Regions from separate parts of the Endozoicomonas sp. GU-1 genome, predicted to be linked through region 2. Evidence: predicted binding sites of a transcription regulator. Region 2 holds the regulator's gene; the other holds the start of a gene.

Region 1 (12,157 bases), 1.1 Mb from region 2:
TTAAATTTGCCTGACAAGGTAGTTCCATGATGGACCGATCGTCGCCAACACCCTTCCCTGTTGACCACTCAACCGCTTTTCCTGATCGCCAACCCTTGACAGGCAAGCAATCGGAAGTAACAGCACTAAACAAGAGTTTGAGAAGAGAAGAGCCGGAAAAAATGCTCCCGGATGGTCAGACCAGGGGAGGCCATTATCAATTAAAATCTTTAGCGTCTTGGCGAGCATCCCGGCATACAGATCCGCAAGTATCAGTCCGTCAGAAACCATCGACAACAACTCCTGCAGCTGAAGATTCAGCGGAAAAAGTCAAAGACAAAAGATTATTTTTTGAAGGAAAAATAGCAGAACAACAGATCCAGACATGTCAACCCAGGCCGTATAGTTCCCCTCACTTATCAAATCAACACTGTCAACCGGCAAAAGTCAGTGCCGAAAGCCAGAGCATGAAAGACCTTCGTCATTATAGTGATCACGCTTGTGCGCCATGGGAGCAAGAGCTCAAGACCATTGACCAAAACCCCACAACATCAGCGATCACACACCAGCCAACAGAACCATCGGCCAAAACGCCTGAAGAGGTGAAGCAAGAGTTACAAAACGTGATTGATGATCTTCATGGATACCTTGTGCAATTGGGTGTCAGGCCGGAGGGTGAGTGATCAGGATATAAATCTGTGTCTTGTTTTATTTTTTCAAGTCAGATGCAAAAGACCCGGTTACCACGCTTACGCAGGAACCGGGTCAGGGATGGAAAACTACCTGCTTATTGTTGTGGTTGTTGTTGTGGTTTCACGCGGATGCGCTCCTGCCATTGCAGATAAATGCCGGTGGCCAGGTTTTCATCCTCGGTCATAATCACGGGTTTGTTGCTGACGGCGGTATTGGTGGCAATGACCACGTCACCGGTTGCAGCCAGACGGTCTAAGATCAGATCAGAGTCATCAACCGGGAAGTCAATGGTCAGCACCCCGCCGCTAATGCTCCAGTCCATGGCATTGTCAGTATCACCGTCCATCACCACCGTTGTATTACCAAAAGCAAATTCAACGATCATTGGATCAGCGTCATCGGTGGTACTGTCATCGTCAACGTAATACCAGGTTTTACCGGTCAGCTGCGCCGCAGTCCAGCCCGCATTGGTGAAGGGCGCTTTTGACCAGGCAATCAGATCACCGGAATCAATGGGAACGGCAAAGGCATTCTCTTGAGAGACATAAAGGAACTGATCGGTTTCTTCTCCTTCATCATCAGTAGTCGTCAGCCGGTCACCATCCACAGAGAATGGAAAGCAAACATTAGATCCGTTATCAGCCTTCTGGCAGGCCTGGCTCCCAAAGAGAGAAGCCTCAAGAACACCTTCGTCACCAAACTCCACTTCGTTCAGACTCGCTATAAAGCGGTAGTCAGTGTCAGAGCTGCCGAGCAAAAAGCTGTTCAGGCCACTCTCCGTTACTTCAGGCAGATAGTTCTGCTGGATGTTGAAGTACAGACTGCTCATCTCCGCTTCGAGGGCATCATGGGCATAGGCTATCACGCCAAGAATCTGGTCTTCCTGGGTTGAGCCGAAAATATCAAAATCGACGTAACAGCTGTCTGCATCCTCGCCATCCCAGAATTGGGTGGCAACACTCAACGGATCAGTCAGGTCACTTTGAGCAATCTCAAATCTGCTAAACAGGTTTTTGACCCGGGTTTCACAAGTGCCGCTGGTAGGCAGGCCATCAAAATACAGATCGATATCAAGATCTCCATTATCAGACCCAGGCAAGCCCAAAGACACGGAAACCTCACCTAATTCATAGCTGTTACCATTTTTCCGGTAGTACTGGAAATCACCATTTTCTTCCGGCATGGCGCTGGTCAGCTGGATTCTGGCTTCTGCGTTGGCCTTGTTTTTAAACCAGGTCAGTGCTTCGGTTCCTTCACCTGTTTCAAAGTACTGTACCAACGTACCGTTATCGGAGGAATCAGTGGATGCAAAACTGTCATCGAGCAATGAAAGCTCAGCTGTTGAATTATCAGACCAGGTTATCTTTATCTTGCCAGACTCAACTCTGTAACTCCCGGCTATGGGTGGCGTATCCGTACACGTCGTGCGATTGGCAGCGGTGCGAGTATTCAGGTAGGCCATGCCACCGGCAAACTGCAACGTGTCACACCATACACGAGTGTAGTCGTTTGTATTATCACCATCACCATCATCGGAACCTCGCTCAATCTGGTACCAGACTGTGTCTTCAAGCGGGTGTGAGCCTATACCTTCTAGAATGGTCAAATTGAACTCGGCTGCAATAGTATCAACATGTACGCCATCACCAGCACTGACCAAAAATGACAATGGGTTATTTACAGTGTTGACTGTAGGGGTGCCGCTGAAGACCAGCTGGTTATTGTCGTAGTCAATTTGCAGTCCGGCAATATTCTCATTGACAGTAATGGTCAATTCATCGCCGTCATCATCGGTAAAAAGCCCGACAATAGAGACAGTTTGATTAGCCTCGATACCTTGTTGCAGCCCAAGGTCGTTGATCACAGCCTGGATAGAATTTTTTTCATCATCATCTACCATGGGCGGCGTATTGGGTGCGATAACGTTCAGGTCAAAAACAGCAGGATAGGAGCGAACGCCTTCGGTATCCTTGGCATATACATAGATTGTGTAAGTGCCTGCGGCAGGCTTTTTTCCAGTAATAGAGCCAGAGTTTTCGTCAATTTCAAGGTTAGAACCTGACTCCGGAACAATCTTCAATTCGTATTTCAAATCCGAGTCGTTGTCTTCTTTATCTTGGAACCAGTCTGCCACCGATAATGAGAATGACTCACCAAAATCAATTTCCTGAGCTCCGCTGCTCGCATTCCCGGTTACGGTTGGAAGACTGTTTGGCGTTGAAGTCACCCTACCATCATTAGCAACTAAAATAACCGGTTTGAAATCGTCAATATCGGTAGAGTCGATGGCGTTCTGCGCATCTTCCGACACCTCTTTAACAATCGCCAGCTTCTCTGTTAGTGTCAGGTCGGAATCTTTGGCATCTTCCTCATACAGGATCTCAGCAATAATATTGATTGCCTTCCCTTTATCATCGCCGCTCTTTTTTGCTGCAACAAAATCCCCAAATACATCCTCAGCGGTGACACCAGTCAAACCAACAAGCTCTTCAATTACTTTATTTTTAGCTTCATCTACTGTTAAAGAATCATCCTCTTCCAGTTGCTCTACTACCAGATTGGTCAACGGGCTGACAACGGTCTCACCGGCGGGTGCTTTTAATTCGAGAGGACGTTCAACAGGGCCCTGGTCTTCATCAATCGTTTTACCGACTATGGTTTTAATACAAATGGTACTGTCCTGATACTCGATGGGGATATTCACGAGACCGCCATCACCGGTTTCCAGCCCCAAATCCAGTTCACAACCATCATTAAGGTCGTTATTAGCATCTACCCACACATCGGCATTTTTCAAATACCCGTCCATCGCGGTAATACTGAATGTACTGGCACTGGATCCTGTGCCTGAAGAGCTGCCGCCCCCACCACAACCGGTTAATACCAGGGCCGACGCCACTGCCGTTGCCAGCGCAGCAAGATTCCTTTTTATTGTTAACAATTTAATCCTAATGGTTATTTCGTTATTATTTATTTGCCACTACATTCTCTTTTTAAATGACGAATGTCGTCAAGTGTGTTCTGCAACTTTCATAAGCCCTGTAGTGATAATAAAGTATTTATTGAAGGGTTCTGAATCATTCAATCTGCTTCAGGACGAACGAAGTTTGGTGACTCCAAAATGTGGAAATGATTCAAGACGATTCCTAAGCAGCTTCATGCTGCCTGCTTTTCTGCACTTTTTTCCTGACCCTGGGTTTAACCATGGGTTCAACCTTTCTTTGCTTCTCATACAGGAATTTCAATACTTCGGAACGCAGTCGTGTATATTCCGGATCCTGTGCCAGCTCCAACCGGCCCCGGGGTCTTTCCAGGTTGATCTCGAGAATCTCGCCCACCGTTGCAGCGGGGCCATTGCTCATCATCACAATACGGTCGGATAACAGAACCGCTTCGTCTACGTCATGGGTGATCATGATGACGGTGTTATTCAGCTCCTGCTGGATTTCCATCAGAGAGTCCTGCATATGGGCGCGGGTCAGGGCATCCAGGGCACCAAAGGGTTCGTCCATCAACAGGATGTCCGGCTGCATGGCCAGTGCCCTGGCAATACCCACCCGCTGTTTCATGCCGCCACTGATTTCATCCGGGCGTTTATGCATGGCATGATCCATATGCACCAGCTGAAGGTTATGCTCAATCCATTCCTTGATCTCTGCCTTGCCTTTGGTACGGCCAAACACCTGTTTCACCGCCAGTTCAACATTTTGGTAAGCGGTCAGCCAGGGCAGGAGTGAGTGGTTCTGAAAAACCACCGCCCGGTCCGGGCCGGGCTCGGACACCTCCCGGCCATTTAAAATCACACCACCACTGCTGGCCTGCAGAAGTCCTGCGACAATATTCAATACCGTTGATTTACCGCAGCCTGAATGGCCAATCAGCGAGACAAACTCCCCTTTGGCGATTTTCAGGTCAACCCCTTTGAGTGCGGTAAAAGGGCCTTTCGGTGTATCAAACACCATATCGATATGACTGATATCCAGCAGTGTGCTCATGAGCAGGGTTCCCTTTATTAATGAGTGGCTTTGCTTTTATCCCAGGAGGCAAAACGCTGGATGGCCAGCATGGCACGATCAAGGCCAAAGCCAATCACACCAATGACGATCACGGCAACCATAATGCGTGCCAGCGAATTTGAGCTGCCATTTTGAAACTCATCCCAGACAAATTTGCCCAGTCCGGGATTTTGAGCCAGCATTTCTGCCGCAATCAGCACCATCCAGGCTACTCCGAGGGAGAGTCGCATGCCGGTAAAAATCATCGGTACCGATGCGGGCAGTACAATTTTCTGAACGTGTTTCAGGGCAGGCAGTCGCAATACACGACTGACGTTTATCAAGTCACGGTCCAGGGAAGAGACACCCACCGACGTGTTAATCACCATGGGCCATAGACAGCAGAGCATCACGGTGATCATCGAATTTAAAAAAGACTTGGCTACCAGAGGATCAGGGCTGATGTAGAGCGCACTGACAACCATGGTCACCAGCGGCAGCCAAGCCAGGGGTGAAACCGGTTTGAATATCTGAATGATCGGGTTCACTGCCGCATTCAGGGTTTTATTAAGACCGATGGCGATACCCAGGGGTATGGCAACCAGGGCTGCCAGCAGAAAACCGCTCATTACGGTGACCAGGCTGGTAACGATCTGATCAAGAAAGGTTTCCTTGCCGGTATAGGCCCGGATTTTTGGCACATAGTCAGGGTCTTTGGCGACACGGGCAGCATTGCGTTTTTCCTGCCGCTGATAGAAGGCTTCTGCCTTTTCCCGTTCGGTGACATGCTCCTGGTAGAGAGAGCCAAACTGCTCCCACACTGCTGCTGGCCCGGGAAATTTGCCCAGCGAAGTATCAATATTGCGTGCAGCGCCAGACCAGATCAGCAGAAAGACAACGATGCCAATAATAGGCATCAGTACCGTGCTGAACACTTTACCGGGATTCACCGTAATGCCCAGCCCGGCAAGAAAAGACAACGGTGATGACTTGCTCTCATTGACCGACTGACTGACAACCGAGGCATCCGTCATAATCCACTCTCCTTCACTTCCCTTAAAAAAGGTAACAGGATCAAATCCTGTCACCCTGCTTCAGACCGATGTTGAACTGGTTGATGTAGTCGTTTGGCTTTTTGCCGTTGTAGACCAGGTTGTCGATAAAGTGCGTTTGTGGATCACGGAAACCATCTTCCGACTCAAAGTCCGGAAAGTCCTGCAGCTTCACCAATGCTTCATCCACCAGCGACAGGGCCGCTTTTTCATAGATGTCCGGGCGATAGACTTTGGCTGCCAGCTCCTTGTACCACTCATCACTCTTGTCTTCTGCAATCTGTCCCCAGCGGCGCATCTGGGTGAGATACCAGATGGCATCGGAGTAATAGGGGTAAGTGGCGTTGTAACGGAAGAACACATTGAAATCTTCTACCGGTCGTTTGTCGCCTTTCTCGTACTCAAAGGTGCCGGTCATACTGTTGGCAATAACTTCATAGTCCGCACCAACGTAATTGGATTGTGACAGGATTTTCACCGCCTCAGGCCGGTTGGCATTGTCATTGGCATCCAGCCACTGGGCAGCACGGATCAGGGCCCGGGTCAGACGGATGGTGGTATTGGGGTACTTTTTATAGAACTCCTCGGTAATCCCGAACACCTTCTCGGGATTGTTTTTCCAGATCTCATAATCGGTTACCACCGGCACGCCGATATTCTTGAAGACCGCCTGCTGATTCCAGGGTTCGCCGACACAGTAACCATAGATGGTGCCAGCTTCCATGGTAGATGGCATCTGTGGCGGTGGAGTGACGGAGAGCAGGGCATCGGCATCGATCTGGCCAGAGGTATCCCCTTTATGAGGCGCATAAAACCCGGGGTGAATACCGCCGGCGGCCAGCCAGTAGCGAAGTTCATAATTGTGGGTGGAGACCGGGAAAACCATGCCCATATTAAACGGCTTGCCTTCCGACTGGAATTTCTCAACCACCGGTTTCAGGGCATCCGCCTTGATCGGGTGCTGAGGTCGGCCATCGGCCATTTTGGGGATATTGGGTTTCATCTGGGCCCAGATCTCATTGGACACCGTAATCCCGTTACCATTCAGGTCCATCGAGAATGGCGTAATGATATTGGCCTTGGTACCAAAGCCCATGGTGGCCGCCAGAGGCTGTCCAGCCAGCATGTGGGCACCATCCAGACGCCCGTCAATCACGCCATCAAGCAGCACCTTCCAGTTTGCCTGGGCTTCGATGGTGACGTAGAGCCCTTCATCTTCAAAAAAGCCCTTCTCGTAAGCAATGGCAATGGGTGCCATATCGGTCAGCTTGATAAAGCCAATGGTCAGCTCTTCCTTTTCCGGATAGCCAAGCTCAAAGTCTGCCTTGGCGCTGGCTTGCCCGGTGAAAGCACTCACCCCCATGAAGGCACTGATGGCAGCAACCTTACCTAACCTAACCGATGCCTTCTTAAAAGGCTTGAACCACTTCATTATTCCCCTCCCCTGTATAACGGATCTCTCTGACTTGAACTGTGATCACCGTAATCAGGCATCACTCTTTTCCGGTATCAGTCAACGCACAGAGATCGACTGCCGGTGGTTGAGCAGAAAACATGCCAAATACCAGAAAACCTGATAACCAGCTGAATTTACTAGTGTTAGTTTATTCTGGCGGACAAATGCCTTGCCTGTTTAAGCCCGTAAGAAAACTTCAGAGATAGCAACAACGGTGCAGCTACATCCGCTGCCCCCCAGAGCTTGCACTAATCTGGAACATCGCCACCGCATGCCCCGGTTACAAACCTCTTACATTTGAATACTGGTTTTGCCAGAGCGGAGTTGCTATAACGTTTTCCAGTTATGGAACCGAAATATGGATCAGGAAACTATGTCCAGTCTGGCAAACCTCCTTGAAAACAATAACCAATGGTCCAAGTCCATTCGTGAAGAAAAGCCCGGCTTTTTTGAACAACTCTCTGAGCAGCAGGCACCCAAGTATCTCTGGATCGGGTGTGCCGACAGCCGGGTCCCTGCCAACGAAATCGTCGGCCTCCTTCCAGGCGAACTGTTTGTGCACCGAAACGTCGCCAATGTGGTGGTTCATACCGACCTGAACTGTCTGTCCGTCCTTCAATATGCTGTGGACTACCTGAAGGTAGAGCACATAATTGTCACGGGGCATTACGGCTGTGGCGGTGTGCGCGAAGCCATGAACAACTCCAAACTGGGGCTGATCGATAACTGGCTCAGGCATGTGCAGGACGTTAAGAAGAAGCACACTGAGCTGCTTGAGAGTGCTGGCAGTGATGATGAGCAGTTTCAGAGAATGTGTGAACTGAACGTTCTGGAGCAGGTGCTGAACGTCTGTCAGACAACCATCGTTCAGGATGCCTGGGATCGCGGCCAGAAACTGACCGTAAACAGCTGGGTTTATGGTTTGAAAGATGGCTTGGTCAGGGATCTCGGCCTGAGCGTTGGTTCCAATGAAGATATTGATGTGCAGTACCCGGCAGCGATTGAGAGCATCGCCAGTAAGCTGGAAGGGTGATTGCCCTTAACATCTGTTGGCATTAGACGGGGGCGGGTGGCACGATGCATTGTGATCCGCTTTCATCTGGTCACATAAAAAATTTGCTGGCTGCTGAAATTTACCAGCCTCTCGGCCTACATGATGATTGTATTATCAATCCCATCACACCGTCGTCTCTACCTTTTGATAATCCCTATCCTGCATCGGCCCCGCTGCTTCAACAGGTCGACTATACACTTCATCGTCATAGTAATATCCGGTCTTTTCATTCACTACAGCGCCATGGTTAAAAACACCACTGCGAATATAGGGGGAGCAAGCAGCAGCAATGATGCCTATACCCGCGCCGACGGACACATCAATAACATCATGTTTGGCTGCAAGAACCCTTAATGCCCCAGCCAGGGCTCCAAAACCCATGGCACTCGCAAAGGCAATAAGTCGTTTCCCAGCCGGTGAAGAAAGCGGCTGGTTTGAGAAGGCTGCCATTTTTGACAGCAAGCGCTTGAAGGCCTGGGAAGACATCGCCGCAGTATCTATAACGTTAAGGACAACCTGCGACCAGGCAATAGCCGAAACTGACGCATGCCCCGAGGGCATGGCCTTGAAATCATCCGGATCCATGCACAGCTTTCTATGGATATAGTCAGGATTCAGGACATAGGGACGTTCTCTATCAATTTTCATTTTCAGATAATCAATAACGCCGACGACACTTGCCACCAAGACCACGGATTTCACCACTTCACTGGCCTCTCTACGGAGCATCTTTTTCGCCAGCTCCTTGACATTATTTTCCATACGACCCGGCTCCGGCACCTGCTCACTTGACTGTTTACCGGCATACAGCCGTGCTACGAATCTGGCAATGTGGCTGGCAACCACCATCGCACAGCCACCATACAATACAACATCACTTGCCCCATCGGCCCACTCCACTTCCGGCTCAGGAAAACCGAGGTGAGGATTCGCCGACAGTGTTCCATTGCGTGAGCCTGAACACCCCCATTCACACTGTTTGTCACACCCATTGGCGGTGGGCAGGCTATTGATGATCAGCAAGGAATAAACAACAGGAACCGCAGACATCAGGCGAGTCATGAGGCGATTGCCCGCTTCCTGTGCCTGTCGGAGCCAGAGTTGGTCATCCGCCCCGGCCCGTTGCAATATAGACGTGACCCCGGATCTGAGGACAGCACCAAATCCTCTGAACTGTTTGACATCATCAGGCTTGTGGATGGACTGGTCAAAAGCGTTTTCTGAAACTTCACCACTTGCTTGCAATGGTGTTGTTGAGACAATATTCATAAGCAAAGATCTAACATTATTTGCCTACTCGTTAGTCTCGGATTGCCACCACAAAGTTCCTTGCCTGAAGCGAAAAGACTCAACCAGGATTTTTCAACAACGTTTACGCTTTGAGACGAGCTGCTTTGAGACGAGCTCTATGAATTGATATAGCACCAAAACACTATAATAAATTATGATATCCATTAACTAAAAAAAGCAGGGCAAACCAATGAGCAACTCTGATAAATACCCCGTACTCATGCGCCTGATGCACTGGACTGTCGGTCTTCTTATTTTGGGCATCATTGGTGCTGGCTGGTATATGGTCGGCCTGGAAGACAACGTCAGCTATAAATACGACATTTACCACTTACATAAATCCTTCGGTGTTCTGGTGATCTTCCTGTTGTTCGCCCGTCTGGTGATTCGCTGGGCCAGCACGATTCCGAAACTACCGGACAGCATGCCGACTTATCAGAAAAAACTGGGAACACTGGTGCACTGGCTCCTCTACCTCTTTATGTTCCTGGTGCCGGTGAGTGGCTACCTGATGTCTGACGCTGCCGGTCGTAAGGTGCCGCTGTTCAACCTGGTCATGCCCAGCTTCCTGGACAAGAATCCTGAGCTGGCGGGCCGACTCCACGATATCCACGTCATTATTCCCTATGTTCTGCTGGGCATTGTGGTACTGCACATTCTGGCCACCATTAAACATCGTTACTTCGATAAGCCTGAGCATGATGTTCTGCATCGGATGCTTTAAAAGCTCCCCGGGTCAGCTCCGGTTAAGGTGCTGATCCGGGAAAACAGAAAATACGATTTCACTTGGTTAACTATTTATAATCACACCTTCTGAAACTATCGACTCTGATATTGGTCTAAACGCTTTTAACGTGTCTAAAATTGAGGAGGATATTTTGGATACCAATGCAAAACCGTTCTTATCTGCCCCCACTTACGAAAATAGATATCCCTCTATCAGTGAGGCCAATAGTGGTTCAGGCAGTGCTGCCAATCGTGGTGCAGGTCTGGAAGAGCGACTGGCAAGCATTACGACATCCTGCCATCAAGCCGAGAGGGATGAATCTCACCAGCGTACTTTACCCCAAAGAGCTTTGTATCCCACTGAGTGTCCACCTAAATTACCTGTAAACACTCAGTTACAGTTACTGACCTTAATTGGGGAATATCCTGATCAAGATGGGGATGCTCTTTTACATATGGCAGCAGTGCATGAAAAACTGCCAGTGGCTCAATTATGGAAAAATGCCGTACCTCAACATTTTAAAAGTGATTTAAATCAACAAAATCATTTAGGACAAACACCATTACATGTTGCGATCCATAATAATGACCTTCAGATGATCAGTTTTTTACTTGAAAATGGTGCCTCTGTCTTAATACATGAGGGAAGTGGTAGAACAGCCATTCATTTTGCTTGCCAGTACGGGACGACAGAAACGCTTAACCTGATACTTCAACATATCGAACAGAGCAGCTTGCCCGCCGTTCTCAATGCAGAAACATGCAATGGGGGCTTAAATAGTCTTCTTTTTTTTGTAAGCCAACATAACCCTGTTAAGGAAGATCAGTTCCCGGTTGTTGATTTACTGATTAAATGTGGTGCAAATCCCAATCATCAGGACAAATGTTCTGGAAAAACGCTCATTCATTACCTTGCTGACCAAAATAATGTTGCACTTTATCAATACCTGCAAACCAACTACGGCTCAACAATAGACTGGCATGCTGCTCGATATGATGGAGGCCGGGTTTACTTGCAGGACGGCATCTTTGTGTTTGAAAAAGAGGAGCTTTAGAACACGCTCAGATCAGGAAAAGTCATAGAAGCCACCTCGCTCACAAGAGATGACTTCTTTACTGGTTTACTTTCCTTCGCCGTTTTCGCCCTGCCCGATCAGGGATTATTACACTTTTGCCACTGGGCACCACGCCCTCTGCCTACTGGCTCCAGCAAACCTTCAGCGCGCATCTGCTGAACCACCTTTTTGACCAGTTCCCGACTGACCGTAGGGATTTGCAGGCAGATATCCGCAATGGAAAAAGCATGACTGGTCTGCTCAATGGCCATCTTTACCAGCTGCGATTTAGGCGCACGACTGCCCTGCCACTGCAGAGTATGAATTTTATCTTCCAGTTCATCGTAAGCCCGAATCAGGGTATTCAGGAAAAAATCGATCCATGGCATCGGATTGTGCTGCCCTTCATGCCAGCCTTTTACACTCAGCTGTAACGCCCTTTTATAGGCCTGTTCATGCTTTACCAGAACCCGCTCAAGGCTGATCAGCTGGGCCACCTGATAACCGTTCAGCGCCAGCATCATCGCCATGATCAACCAGGCGATACGGGCATTGCCATCGCTGAAAGGGTGAATACAGAGAAAATCCAGGACAACCGTTGGTATCAGTAACAGGGGCTCAACCTGGTGCTGAAGCCCTTCATGGTAATTGGCAACCAGCTGTTCCATGGCTCCGGCAATGGCCCTGGCGGGCATGGTTCGATATAGAACACCGATTCTTTGCCCCTTGCTGTCCCGCTCAACAATCTCTTTATTGGTAACCCGCCAGCGTCCGCCTTCGTGGGGCACATGGGCATATAACATGGCATGCAGCTGGCGGATAAGGCTAACCGACAGGGTCATGTGTTCGCCCGGCTC
Region 2 (12,157 bases):
TATTTTTTTTCCTATTTTTCGCGTAAAAGCGTTGATACCCATGCTGCACTGAGCGGGATGTTCGGGTACCAGGACCCTGTCCGAGAACAACGCAGGATCATATTAAAAAAACGCCCCCGCCAGGCGGGGGAGAAAAGGATCAGACAAACAAAATCAGATGCAACGCCATACCAACCACAAACGCACCAATCATCGGTACCGAGGTTCTTTTCACCACTTCAAACGGTGAGATTTTGGCAATACCGGCACAGGCAATAATGACCGCCGAGATGGGGGACATGGAACGGCCCATGGAAGCGGCAAAGTTCATGGGCAGCAGCATGGCCACCGCAGGCACACCAAAGCTTTTGGCAACCTCTGGTGCCAGGGTGGCAAATGACAGGAAGGCCGCATTGCCAGAGCCCATCATAATGGCCGCAACAGCAATCAGCGTGGCCATAAACAGCGTCATACCGGCAGCACCGATACCCAGCCCCTGGGCAGAACCGAGCAGGGAGTCAATGGCACCAATATGCTTTAACCCTGTGGCAAAAATTTCAGCACCGATTATCAGACCTACCACCGGACCAAAAACAGCGCCCATACCATTGAGGAATTGATCAAAGCCATCAAGGGACTGTTTCATTTTCCGGGTACGGATCACTTCACAGAGCATGCCGACAAATACGCTGATCAGCATGGCCATGACCAGGTTCATTTTGATAGACGACACCATCATTTTGGAAAAGATCAACAACAGGAAGAAAGGAATCATGGGCAGCAGCGCATAGAATGCCGGGGCCGGGTCTTTCTGGTCACCGTCTGTAGGTTCGATGCCCTCACCCACATGCTCGGCAACCCTGTAGCCATCTTTCAGATCGCACCGACGCTGCCAGACAAAGTGCAGGGCCGCCGCCACCAGCGCCATGGGGAAGGTGATCCAGGCCTGATAATCCAGGAAGTATTCGGTAATTTCCAGTCCGGACTGGCTGGCGGCAAAATTGGCATTCACCTGGGTGACACCGATTTCAAATGCCGCCGGAGAAGCAATCACGGCAACCGCTGAAGCCGGGCTTAAACCGATATTTCTCAGCACCGGATACAGCGTCACCATCAACAGCAGACCGAGGCCCGTTGCCGAGGTGACGAACATTTGCAGCACAACACTGAGCAGATAACACAGCGCCAGTACCATATAAGGTGAGCGAAAACGGCTGATGGGCTTGACGGCCAGTCGAACCAGCGCTTCTGAGGCACCGATATGGGACATATAGCTGGCAAAACCACCACAGGCCATGATGGTCAGACCCAGGCTGGCCATGCGGAAGCTGAATACCGTGTTCATCAGTTGAAACAGGTCAAAGGGGATAAAACCGGTGGCCTTGGCCGCTGGCAGAATATCTTTTATCCCCATCACCGCGGCGGCACTTAGCAGGACAATACCGGCAATAGCCAGCGAAGCCGATGCACTGTAGTTCTTCACGATGGCGTAGATAACCAGTGCAACTACGGGTATGACAATGAGTATATCCACAGGGGAATCCTGAAAATGGCTAAATTGCGCGCAGGTTATTTCTTGAGCTATTGGTTGTAAATGACCAATGTCAAATAATGATCGGGTAGTTCTTTTTAACCATTCTGACAGTCGTTATGACCGAACTTTAAAGACGGAAAGCGCTTACAACCCACACAAAAACACACGTAATTTCATCGTATTCAATCTTTGCACATTTTTTGCTAAAGCTATGGTTTCAGAAACGTCTATGGGTTTATAATCAGCCGCACATGGAGAGTAAGCCTCTGCAGCCTCCACGGAAAACGAAGTAAAGGTATACGGTTGCCTATGAAGCCTTCCTTACAGCTCAAGATGGGCCAGCAGCTGACCATGACGCCGCAGCTGCAACAGGCCATCCGGCTGCTACAGCTATCGACCCTGGATCTTCAGCAGGAGATTCAGGAGGCCCTGGAGTCCAACCCCATGCTGGAGTCCGAGGATAGCCAGACAGAGGACACCGCCAGCAGTGAAGGACAGGAAGAACTCGTTGATCTGAGCGAAAAAGCCTCAGAACCTGAGCCTCAGGAGATGGCGGAATGGTCAGACAGCATTCCCAATGAACTGCCCGTGGACTCCGCCTGGGACGACGTGTATTCCAGCCTGCCGGCCAGCAGCGGTGACGATGATTATGACCCCCTGGCAAAATCCTCCGCTGTGGAGTCACTTCAGGATCACCTGGAATGGCAACTGGATATGCTGCCCATGAGCGACCGGGACCGGCTGATTGGTCTGGCGATCATCGAAGCAGTTAATCCGGATGGCTATTTAACCTGCACGCTGGATGACCTGTTTGTCTCTCTTCAATCCCAACTGGACGATCTGGAGATTGAAGAGATCCATGTGCTGCAACACCGGGTACAACAATTCGATCCGGTGGGTTGTGGCAGTATTGACCTTAGAGAGTGTCTGTTGGTTCAACTTCGTCAGCTGCCGCCCTCAACACCCCATTTCAACAATGCGGAAAAGCTGCTCACCCGTTACCTTGAGTCCCTTGGCACCCGTGATTATGCCAGCATCATGCGTCATGCCAAACTGAAAGAAGACCAGCTGCGAGAAGCCCTCAGCCTGATTCAGAGCTTCCACCCAAAACCCGGCAGCACCATTGATCAGACAGAAGCCGAATATGTGGTACCGGATATATCCGTCCGGAAAATCAGGGAACGCTGGACGGTGGAACTGAATTCCGACGCCCTGCCCAAACTGCGCATTAATAATAATTATGCGTCCATGGTTCAGAGAGCCAATAACAGCCGCGACAATGTGTTCATGAAGAACCATCTGCAAGAAGCCCGCTGGTTTTTGAAAAACCTGCAAAGCCGCAATGAAACATTGATGAAAGTGGCAAGCCAGATTATTGCCTATCAGCAGGAGTTCCTGGAAAAAGGGGATGAAGCCATGAAACCCCTGGTGCTGGCGGATATTGCCGAGGCGGTGGGGATGCATGAGTCGACGATATCCCGGGTAACGACTCAGAAGTACATGCATACCCCCCGGGGTGTTTACGAGCTGAAGTACTTTTTTTCCAGCCATGTCAGCACCACGGAAGGGGGGGAGTGTTCCTCCACGGCCATTCGGGCCCATATCCGCAAACTTATTGCTGAAGAGACACCGCGCAAACCCCTCAGTGACAATAAAATTGCGGCGATTCTGGGGGATCAGGGCATCAAGGTAGCAAGGCGCACCATTGCCAAATACCGTGAGTCCATGAATATTCCGCCATCCAATGAACGTAAGCAGTTAGTGCCCTAGTTGATACACCGCTCAAAAAGCAGTTTTTTTTGTCTCAGGGCATTCCAAGCTGCACCGACAGTGATAGAATCGAACTCAGCCAGTACGAAAAATCCCGCGGACTGGTGATTATCTGGATAATGGGATTCAGGAGAGCGTTACATGCAAGTCAACATCAGTGGGCATCATGTCGAGGTAACAGAAGCTCTGCACGACTATGTGATCAAAAGACTGGAGCGTCTTGGTTCACATTTTGACCATATCACCAATGTACAGGTGACCCTGAGTGTCGAAAAGCTGGTGCAGAAAGCAGAAGCCGTTTTGCATACCCGCGGGGCCGAGATTAATGCCACCGCCGAGCACGAAGACATGTACGCAGCCATTGACCTGCTCTCGGACAAGTTGGATCGGCAGCTGGTTAAGCGAAAAGAGAAAGCCCTGGACAGGCAACAGGGTGCCAGTGGCCATGCCCTTTGATTTATCAGGTTGCCATTCTTATTCAGCATGATTATTCATCGCATCCTAACCCCCGAGCGCACCCTTGACGGGGTGCACGGGGCCAGCAAAAAGAAAATCCTGGAATTTATCGCTGAACGCATCAGCAGCGAAGCCCCCGAAAATCAATGCCAAAGAACTGTTTGAAGCGCTGGTTGCCCGAGAGCGTCTTGGCACTACCGGGCTGGGTGATGGCGTGGCTATTCCCCACTGTCGCTGTAAAGCCTGCCCGGAGCCGATCGGTCTTTTTATACGACTGGCGGAACCGGTTGATTTTGATGCGGTGGACCGTGAGCCCGTTGACCTGGTATTCGCGCTGATCGTGCCAGAAGGCGAAAACCAGGAACATCTTGAAATTTTAAGGGCGCTGGCCGGGCGATTTCACTCTGCCCTGACCCTTCAGAAAATACGCTCGGCAACAAATACGACAATGCTCTATCGTACCATGAGTGAACAGTGAATAACGTGACAAAAAAAGGCCATCATAGGTAATGATGGCCTGAAAGGTTCAACTTATAACAATGCTTTTATCTTTTGTTGTTAACAGACTTCTATGAGTCCCCGACAAAATGCATTGCTTCTTACAAGGTTTTAGCCAATTACCGTTGAACCTTACGTTTTTTATCATACTCACGAATTGCTGCATACCTGTCGGCCTTTGGGTCTTTTGTAGTGACTTTGGGCAAAACAGTTGATGGAACAATCGGGGTTTCGGACGCTGGGCTTTGAGAGTCGTGTCGCTTTTGACCCTCGGCCATTTTGATGTCCTTAGCCTCTTTGGCCTTCTGCACTTCAGCAGAATCTTGCTTTCGTGTATAGTAGTAGGCAAGCCCATCTTTGCCATACTTTAACTCAGGCCTTTCTGCTTTATTTCTATATGTAACCTTTTTTTCCCTGTCAAAATGTTCTTTTGCTTTTCTGGTTTCAACGTCAGCTCGTTTCTTTTCAATTTCAGCAATGTTCTCCAAGGCTTTTTTATCTCTTTCTTCAGCAAAGACAGTACTTGCACTGTGAAGACCGGTCAGATCGTATCCCTTCTGCCCGTAGAAAGGCGAGCTCTCTGCGGTACGTGGGTTAATCGGCGCAACAACACCTCGATAGAGTTGTTTAGCTTTAAGGTTCACAAGCATTCTAGCCCTGTCAGGCTTGCTGGCCAGCTCTTTGGCTTTATACATATCTATTTTGGCTTCAAGCACTGTTTTGACACAATCAGCAACAGGTTTAGGATCACGCTTGCTTTTGACAACATCCGCCACCACTTCAGCTTCATCCTGGCTTATGACGGTGTCAGCAACAGATTCAGATTTATCCTTACCTTTGCTTGCCTCAACAATAAATTTCAGACCGGTATATTTGTAAACAACTTTGACAACTTTAATTGCCCAGTGCTTCAGCTTTTTGAAGAAGCCACAGGAGCTGTCTTCAGAGCTTTCCGAATTTGTCTGAGGAACAGGTTCCAAAGCCGGCTCGTCCTGCATGACCTCCACCCTGGGATTGGTGTCGCTTTCTATGGGGCTTTCCTGTTCTGTCTGGACAACAGAATCGATAACCGGTTTGATATTCTGCATAGCATCAGCCTTACGCTGAAGGTAGGCCAAATGGCTTTTGGCCAGTTTATCTTCGGCTTTATTCCGACCGCCAATAACAAATATTGGTTTTGGCTGAGCATCTTCAAACTTTCTTTCCAGTGGCCTTACCATGCGGTTATAGAACCTGCCAAAATCCTCAGGTACCTGATCTTTCTCATGCGGACCCGGAACTGGAACTGGTTTAGAAGTTTTTTCAGCTAATGGATGTCCAGTAGTTTCAACTAATCCTGGTTGAGAAGTTTTTTTAACTAATGGTTGATAAGTAATTGCGAGAAATTGTGGTTTAGTAAGTGGTGCGTCCATGATGTTACTCCTTTAACAAAACAGGGTTGTTTCATATAATTAAGAGAGTTTATTTAATTAACCTCTCTCACGGATTATCTTTATGATTTGAATTCTAGGATGATGCTCCCATTAAATGAATGACAGCATTGTCAGAAGCACTAACAGAGTTTTATGCATTTATTAGAATCAGAAAAAACAAACAGCCTGGCCAATATCCTGCCCCCTGATAGAATCCCGCAACCAGATGCTGTCAGCCATTAAACCCATTTTGATTAACAGGATTGCCAGCAACTCCGGATACCCTGGCCATCGATTTGCTTTTTCCACCTCAGGTCAACGGTATCCGGTAGGCTTCTTGATCAAAAGTTGCTTTAATAGAAGAAGGGTCAGCTTTCAATACCTAAGTAGCTGGCCATATGGAATCGAATATTTCTGGCTACTTGGGCTGGTACTATGCGAGGCACAACGGAGGGAGCATAGCCGTAGCTATGTGACCGGAGTTGTAACGAAGCAGAGTGCCAGCACAAGGAGTCAGAAATATATGATTTCATATGGTTAGCTACTTACACGCTCAGAAGCATAAAGGAACAGCTATGAAACTTATCATCATCAGCGGGCGCTCCGGTTCTGGAAAAAGTTCAGCTCTGCACACCCTTGAGGATGAGGGTTTTTATTGTGTCGACAATCTTCCGGCCAGTATGCTGAACCAATTGCCGGATACCCTGAAAGGCCATCATTCAACTCCACCCAGGATGGCCGTCAGCATTGATATCAGAAACCTGCCCGGAACTCTGGATAACTTTCCTGATCTGCTGAAGTCCCTTCGGAACAAAGGCATCCATTGTCAGGTACTGTACCTGGACACCGACAGCGAAAAGCTGGTCAGCCGTTACAGTGCCACACGCAGAAAGCACCCGCTCAGTAATGACCAGACATCGCTCAGAGAAGCCATCGCGTTAGAAAAAAAGCTGCTTACGCCGGTGCTGATTGAGGCAGACCTGAAAATCGACACCACATCGCTCTCTGTTCATCAGATGAGGGACATGATCAAACAGGAGTTCTGCGCTGATCACAAAAGCGGTGTGACGGTTCTTTTTCAATCCTTCGGCTTTAAAAACGGCATTCCTTCAGACGCCGACTTTATCTTTGATGTTCGCTGCCTGCCCAACCCTTTCTGGGACGAATCCCTGAGAACATACACAGGTCTGGACCAACCGGTTATCGATTTTCTGAAGGATGATCCCCTGGTGGTCGAAATGGTGGAGGATATCAGTGCCTTTATCGAAAAATGGCTCCCGCGCTTTGAGTCAGCCCAGCGCAGTTATATGACGATTGCCATCGGTTGCACTGGAGGGCAGCACCGCTCAGTCTATATTGGTAAAACACTGGGCACCCTGTTTACCAGTAAGCTGGATCGGGTTCAGGTTAGACACAGAGAGCTTCACGAATAATGATTACCTATCGAAAAAAAATCATTAACAAACTGGGCTTGCACGCCCGGGCGGCATCCAAGTTTGTTTCTACGTCATCGGCGTTTGCCAGTGAGATTGAAATCGGATTCAATGGGCGCAAGGTGGATGGCAAGAGTATCATGGCGGTTATGATGCTGGCGGCAGGACAGGGTTCGGAGCTTGAGCTCCTTTGTGACGGCCATGATGAAGAGGCCGCCTGCCTTGCCCTGTGCGAGCTGATTGATGACCGCTTTGGTGAAGAAGAATAACAGACTCCCCCTTTGCGGGGAGTAGCCACTGCAATTACCATAGAGACCATCTTTCATTTTCCCTGACCATCCGGCCTTTTACCGGATGCGCAGAAACTGTTCATGCAGATCATTCAGGCAAATCATTCAGGCAGATCATTTCAGGCAGACAACAATGGCGCAGCAACTGCAATTGAGCATCGGTGAAGCCGAGCTGAAAAAACTTAATGATGCTCTTGAGCACGGTGTCTCTGCAGAATTGCGCACTATGTTGAACACCTTGCCCCCGGCTGATACCGCACACTTGCTGGAGTCCTCCCCACCAAAGTTACGCAGCCTGTTGTGGCGGTTGATTGACCGTGAACAGGAAGGCGACGTGCTGCAGGAACTGAGCGAAGACGTTCGCCAGTTCTTCCTTGACCAGATGAACATTGCCGAACTGAAAGCTATTACTCAAGGTCAGGATGTTGACGACATTGCCGACCTGCTGCAACAACTGCCAGATACCATCACCCGACAGGTGCTGGACTCCATGAACAGTCAGGACCGCCAGCGGGTTGAGGCGGTTCTGGCCTATCCGGAGGATTCCGCCGGTGGCTTGATGAACACCGACACCATTACGGTGCGCCCCAATAACACCGTTGATGTTGTTCTTCGTTACCTGCGCCGTCATGAAGGCATTCCGGATGGCACAGACAGCCTGTTGGTGGTCAATCGCCGGGATGAATACATCGGCCGCCTGCCCCTGACCTTGCTCCTGACGACCGAACCGGGCGCTACCGTCAGACAAGTGATGTTAACCGACCTGGATCCAATTCCTGCGGATATGCAGGATACCCAGGTAGCCCAGCTGTTCGAACGGCAGGATCTGCTCTCCGCCCCGGTGGTGAACGACAATGGCAAACTGCTTGGCCGGATCACCATCGATGATGTAGTGGACGTGATCCGGGAAGAGGCCGAACACTCCATGATGAGTATGGCCGGTCTGGATGACGATGAAGACACCTTCGCCCCGGCCCTGCGAACTGCACGACGCCGGGCGGTCTGGCTGGGCTTCAACCTGATTACCGCCTTTATTGCCGCCTCGGTCATTGGTCTGTTTCAGGAAACCATCGATAAAGTGGTGGCCCTGGCGGTGCTGATGCCGATTGTTGCAGGGATGGGAGGTAATGCCGGCAGTCAGGCCCTGACCCTGGTGATCCGGGGTATGGCGCTAGGGCAAATCAGTAAGACCAACCTCCGCTGGCTGCTAAGCCGGGAGCTGGTTGCCGGATTTCTCAACGGGTTGTTGTGGGCAACCCTGGTGGCCGCCATCGCCTGGTTCTGGTTTGATGACCCGATTATTTCCCTGGTGATCGCCTGCGCCATGGTGATCAACCTGAGTGTTGCCGTGGTCACCGGTGCAATGCTGCCGGTTTTACTGAAATCATTAAATATTGATCCGGCCCTTGCTGGCAGTATTATCCTGACCACGATTTCCGATGTGGTGGGGTTCCTCTCATTCCTTGGGCTGGCCACTGTTTTCTATGGGTAGCGTTTTGGACCACAAAGGCACAAAGAAGAGCAAAAGAGTAGTAAGAGCAAAGCTCTTACTACTCTTGCCTTGGAAGGCTGTCCGAGAATAGCTTTTAAACATTGAACCACAAAAGCCCAAAACACCTTTGTGTCTTTGTGCCTTTGTGGTTCCCTTCTTTTTAACAATCACTCACCCGCCAGCTTCATACTGCTGATCAGAATTGAACCGGTCTGGATATTCCCACGCCTGTCGACATCATTACCCACGGCAACAATGTTCCGGTAGATATCTTTCAGGTTGCCGGCAATCGTCACTTCTGACACCGGGAACTGAATTTCGCCATTGTCGACCCAGAAGCCACCGGCACCACGAGAATAATCACCGGTAACGGTATTAACCCCCTGCCCCATCAGTTCGGTAACCAGCAGCCCGGTTCCCATCTGTTTCAGCAGCGCATCAAGATCGCCTGCATTGCTTTGTACAAACAGGTTATTAACACCACCGGCATTGGCGGTACTGTCCATCCCCAGTTTGCGGGCAGAGTAGGTGCTTAAAATATAATGCTGCAGCACACCGTCCGTAATAAAGTCCTTGGCATAGGTCGCCAGCCCATCATTATCGAAGCTGGCGGATCCCAGCATGTTTTTCAGCAATGGTTGCTCGTGGATACGCATCCATTCTGGAAACACCGGCTTACCCAGATGATCCAACAGGAAAGAGGCCTGTCGATAAAGGCTGCCACCACTGATCGCCCCGAGAAAATGGGCAATAAGACCTGAAGCCACCTCCGGTGCAAACAGTACCGGCACCTCGGCAGTGCCAACTTTTCGCGCTCCCAGTCGGCGCACCGTGCGTTCCGCCGCGGTCTTGCCAACCGCGACCGCTGTTTCCAGCTCGTTGGCATTACGGCTTACGGTATACCAGTAATCCCGCTGCATCTCGTCACCCTGCATGCCAATCAACACCGCACTCAGGCTGTGGCGACTGGACACATAGCTGCCAATAAACCCATTGCTGTTGCCATAGACACGGCAACCCTGATGACTGGAGACACTGGCACCGTCGGAATTGACAATTTTATTACTGAACGCACGTCCAGCATCTTCACATTGCATGGCCAGATCAATCGCCTGCCCGGCATCGATTCCCCAGGGGTGATACAGGTCAAGATCCGGCAACGCATCACCATCAGCCATTAACACGGGGTCAGCCAAACCCGCATAAGGGTCTTCGGACGCGTAACGGGCAATATCGCAGGCGGCTTTTACCGTTTCACGGATGGCCTTTGGGCTGCTGTCAGAAGTACTGGCAGAGCCTTTTCGTTTACCCAGATAGACGGTAATGCCCAGCCCCTGGTCACGGTTAAACTCAACCGTTTCAACATCGCCCATACGGACGCTGGCCGACAGGCCGGCATCCATGCTGATGCCCACCTCACAGGCATCCGCTCCCTGTCTGGCGGCCTCTGCCAGAATATCACCGGCCAGTGTTTTCAGCCTGGTCTCTTCACTTCGTGGATCCAGCACTGCATTGGAAGGTTCGCCCATGATTGCACCTGATCTGTTGTGTTTATGCCTACGGAGGTTTTCAACTATTGTGCCGCTGTGAAGTTAATAATGCATCAGATAGATGCTCAATTGCAGATTCAGAGTCTAATCAGCCATCTTTATCAAGGCTTGCACACTGAGCCTTGTGCACTATTTTCTTTAAGCGATTTGCTGTTTTTTATATCTTGAGCGGGAATAGGACAATGTTCTCAAGCGTCAGGACGGAGCATGACCATTCGCAGGAAATGGTAGCCGATGCCAGCGTGGAATCCACCTCTGATGTCGATCTCCCGCTGCCTGATAACACGACAGAGGTCAATCATTCAGAATCTGCTGTGGCTGCTTCAGCCAGCAGGCAGTTATCGGCAACAACGGCCGATTTTGCAGAGCTGATGATATCAGCGGTCCTGCGTAATGACCTGGCCACCGTCAACTGGTTGCTGGACCAGGGCACTGACCCCAATATTTGCTCTGTGGGTGGATCTACCCCTCTGTATATTGCCATTCACAGACTGGACGGTGAAGGTATTGTCAAGACGCTGCTGGATCGCGGTGCAGATCCGAACCTTCCTGTCCCCGCTTTGTTGGGAGATCAAAGTACGCTTTTGCTGCAAGCGGCAGGACTGGGCAACTATAAGGCCCTCAATTTGTTGCTGGACAGGGGAGCTGACCTGAACGCCAGTAACATTTGTGGTCACACAGCACTGCATATGGCCCTTCTTAATATAAACGAGACAGCGATCACCAAGTTCCTGAATTACCTGCTTGACAGAGGTGCCTATATCAACGCCCTTGACTTCTCGGGCCAGACTCCGCTGCTCTATGCGATACTTCACTGCAAAATTGCGGGCGTTAACACGTTACTGCAAGCAGGTGCCAATCCAGATATTCCTGACAAGTGGGGTCAGACTCCACTTAACTGGGCTCTCCATTATAGAATGAACAGTATGGCCAATAGCTTGCTGGCCAATGGAGCCAATCCCAATAAACCCGGCAGCTCAGGCAATACCCCACTGCATCTGGCGCTTCAGAAAAACCGGCCGGAGATCGTTGGCAGTCTGCTGGCCAATGGTGCCCATGCCAATATTCCCAATGAATCTGGTAACACCGCACTGGACATTGCTGCAGCCAGAGGCGTTGTTGATGCCCTGCACAATTACATTCCTGCTTATCAACCGATGACGCTAATGGCCTGCGCCCGAACCTGCATTCGTTCAAGGCTGGTAGAGAACCGGGTGCCCTTGGCAAAAGTCCTGTCATCAGGCTCTGACTGCCTGCAGCTGCCGTATTCCCTGAAGAACTATTTATACCAGCCGCTGACTTATTCGGGATTTGCCCTAAAAGCAGGTTCATAAGATTCAGACTTGCGCAGAGAGCCTTGTGCACTAATTTATCTAAACTAACTGGTGATTCATGCAATGACCAGGCAATGGCAGCTGATGCCAAACCGGTAAAAAAATGCTTGTCCAGCTTCACCAGGCACGCTGCGTAGCGGATATGAACAGTTAGCGATTATGTCGTCTATTATGTTGCAGACACCGTAGAACAGCATCAGTAATGGCAGGAGGGTGACCATGGCTGTTATTTCACCTGATTTTACCTTTTCACATCAGCGGCTGACCGATCTTGACCTGAACGCTTTTGCGCCTTTTTTTGCCAATCTTGCCGCTGACCGTTATGTCAGCGGTCACTACCGTTTTCGCCGCTACTCCCGCTTTACCGGGCCAGCAGATCGCCTGGAAAGATTACCCCACGATGACTTTG

Evidence for each region. The regulator sigma-54, encoded in region 2, starts transcription at its own class of promoters, with help from an activator protein. The targets are predictions, from matches to a motif close to TGGCACNNNNNTTGCTNT.
Region 1: a site for sigma-54 is predicted at 7,262-7,279, ahead of O3276_RS16035 (CmpA/NrtA family ABC transporter substrate-binding protein). Genes of this name have one in related genera too.

The regions. Positions count from the first base shown of each region.
Region 1 covers NZ_CP114771.1:3,813,176-3,825,332, reverse strand. The annotation lists gene O3276_RS16060 (hypothetical protein) at 1-270, opposite strand; gene O3276_RS16055 (hypothetical protein) at 447-662, shown strand; gene O3276_RS16050 (putative Ig domain-containing protein) at 767-3,613, opposite strand; gene O3276_RS16045 (ABC transporter ATP-binding protein) at 3,819-4,667, opposite strand; gene O3276_RS16040 (ABC transporter permease) at 4,685-5,701, opposite strand; gene O3276_RS16035 (CmpA/NrtA family ABC transporter substrate-binding protein) at 5,742-7,151, opposite strand; gene can (carbonate dehydratase) at 7,534-8,208, shown strand; gene O3276_RS16025 (phosphatase PAP2 family protein) at 8,353-9,498, opposite strand; gene O3276_RS16020 (cytochrome b) at 9,710-10,243, shown strand; gene O3276_RS16015 (ankyrin repeat domain-containing protein) at 10,398-11,300, shown strand; gene O3276_RS16010 (Fic family protein) at 11,399-12,157, opposite strand, start outside.
Region 2 covers NZ_CP114771.1:2,665,905-2,678,061, forward strand. The annotation lists gene dcuC (C4-dicarboxylate transporter DcuC) at 140-1,513, opposite strand; gene O3276_RS11010 (RNA polymerase factor sigma-54) at 1,823-3,283, shown strand; gene hpf (ribosome hibernation-promoting factor, HPF/YfiA family) at 3,425-3,739, shown strand; gene O3276_RS11020 (PTS sugar transporter subunit IIA) at 3,804-4,217, shown strand; gene O3276_RS11025 (hypothetical protein) at 4,357-5,649, opposite strand; gene rapZ (RNase adapter RapZ) at 6,225-7,082, shown strand; gene O3276_RS11035 (HPr family phosphocarrier protein) at 7,082-7,351, shown strand; gene mgtE (magnesium transporter) at 7,506-8,864, shown strand; gene pmbA (metalloprotease PmbA) at 9,032-10,393, opposite strand; gene O3276_RS11050 (ankyrin repeat and SOCS box protein) at 10,597-11,748, shown strand; gene O3276_RS11055 (2OG-Fe dioxygenase family protein) at 11,968-12,157, shown strand, end outside.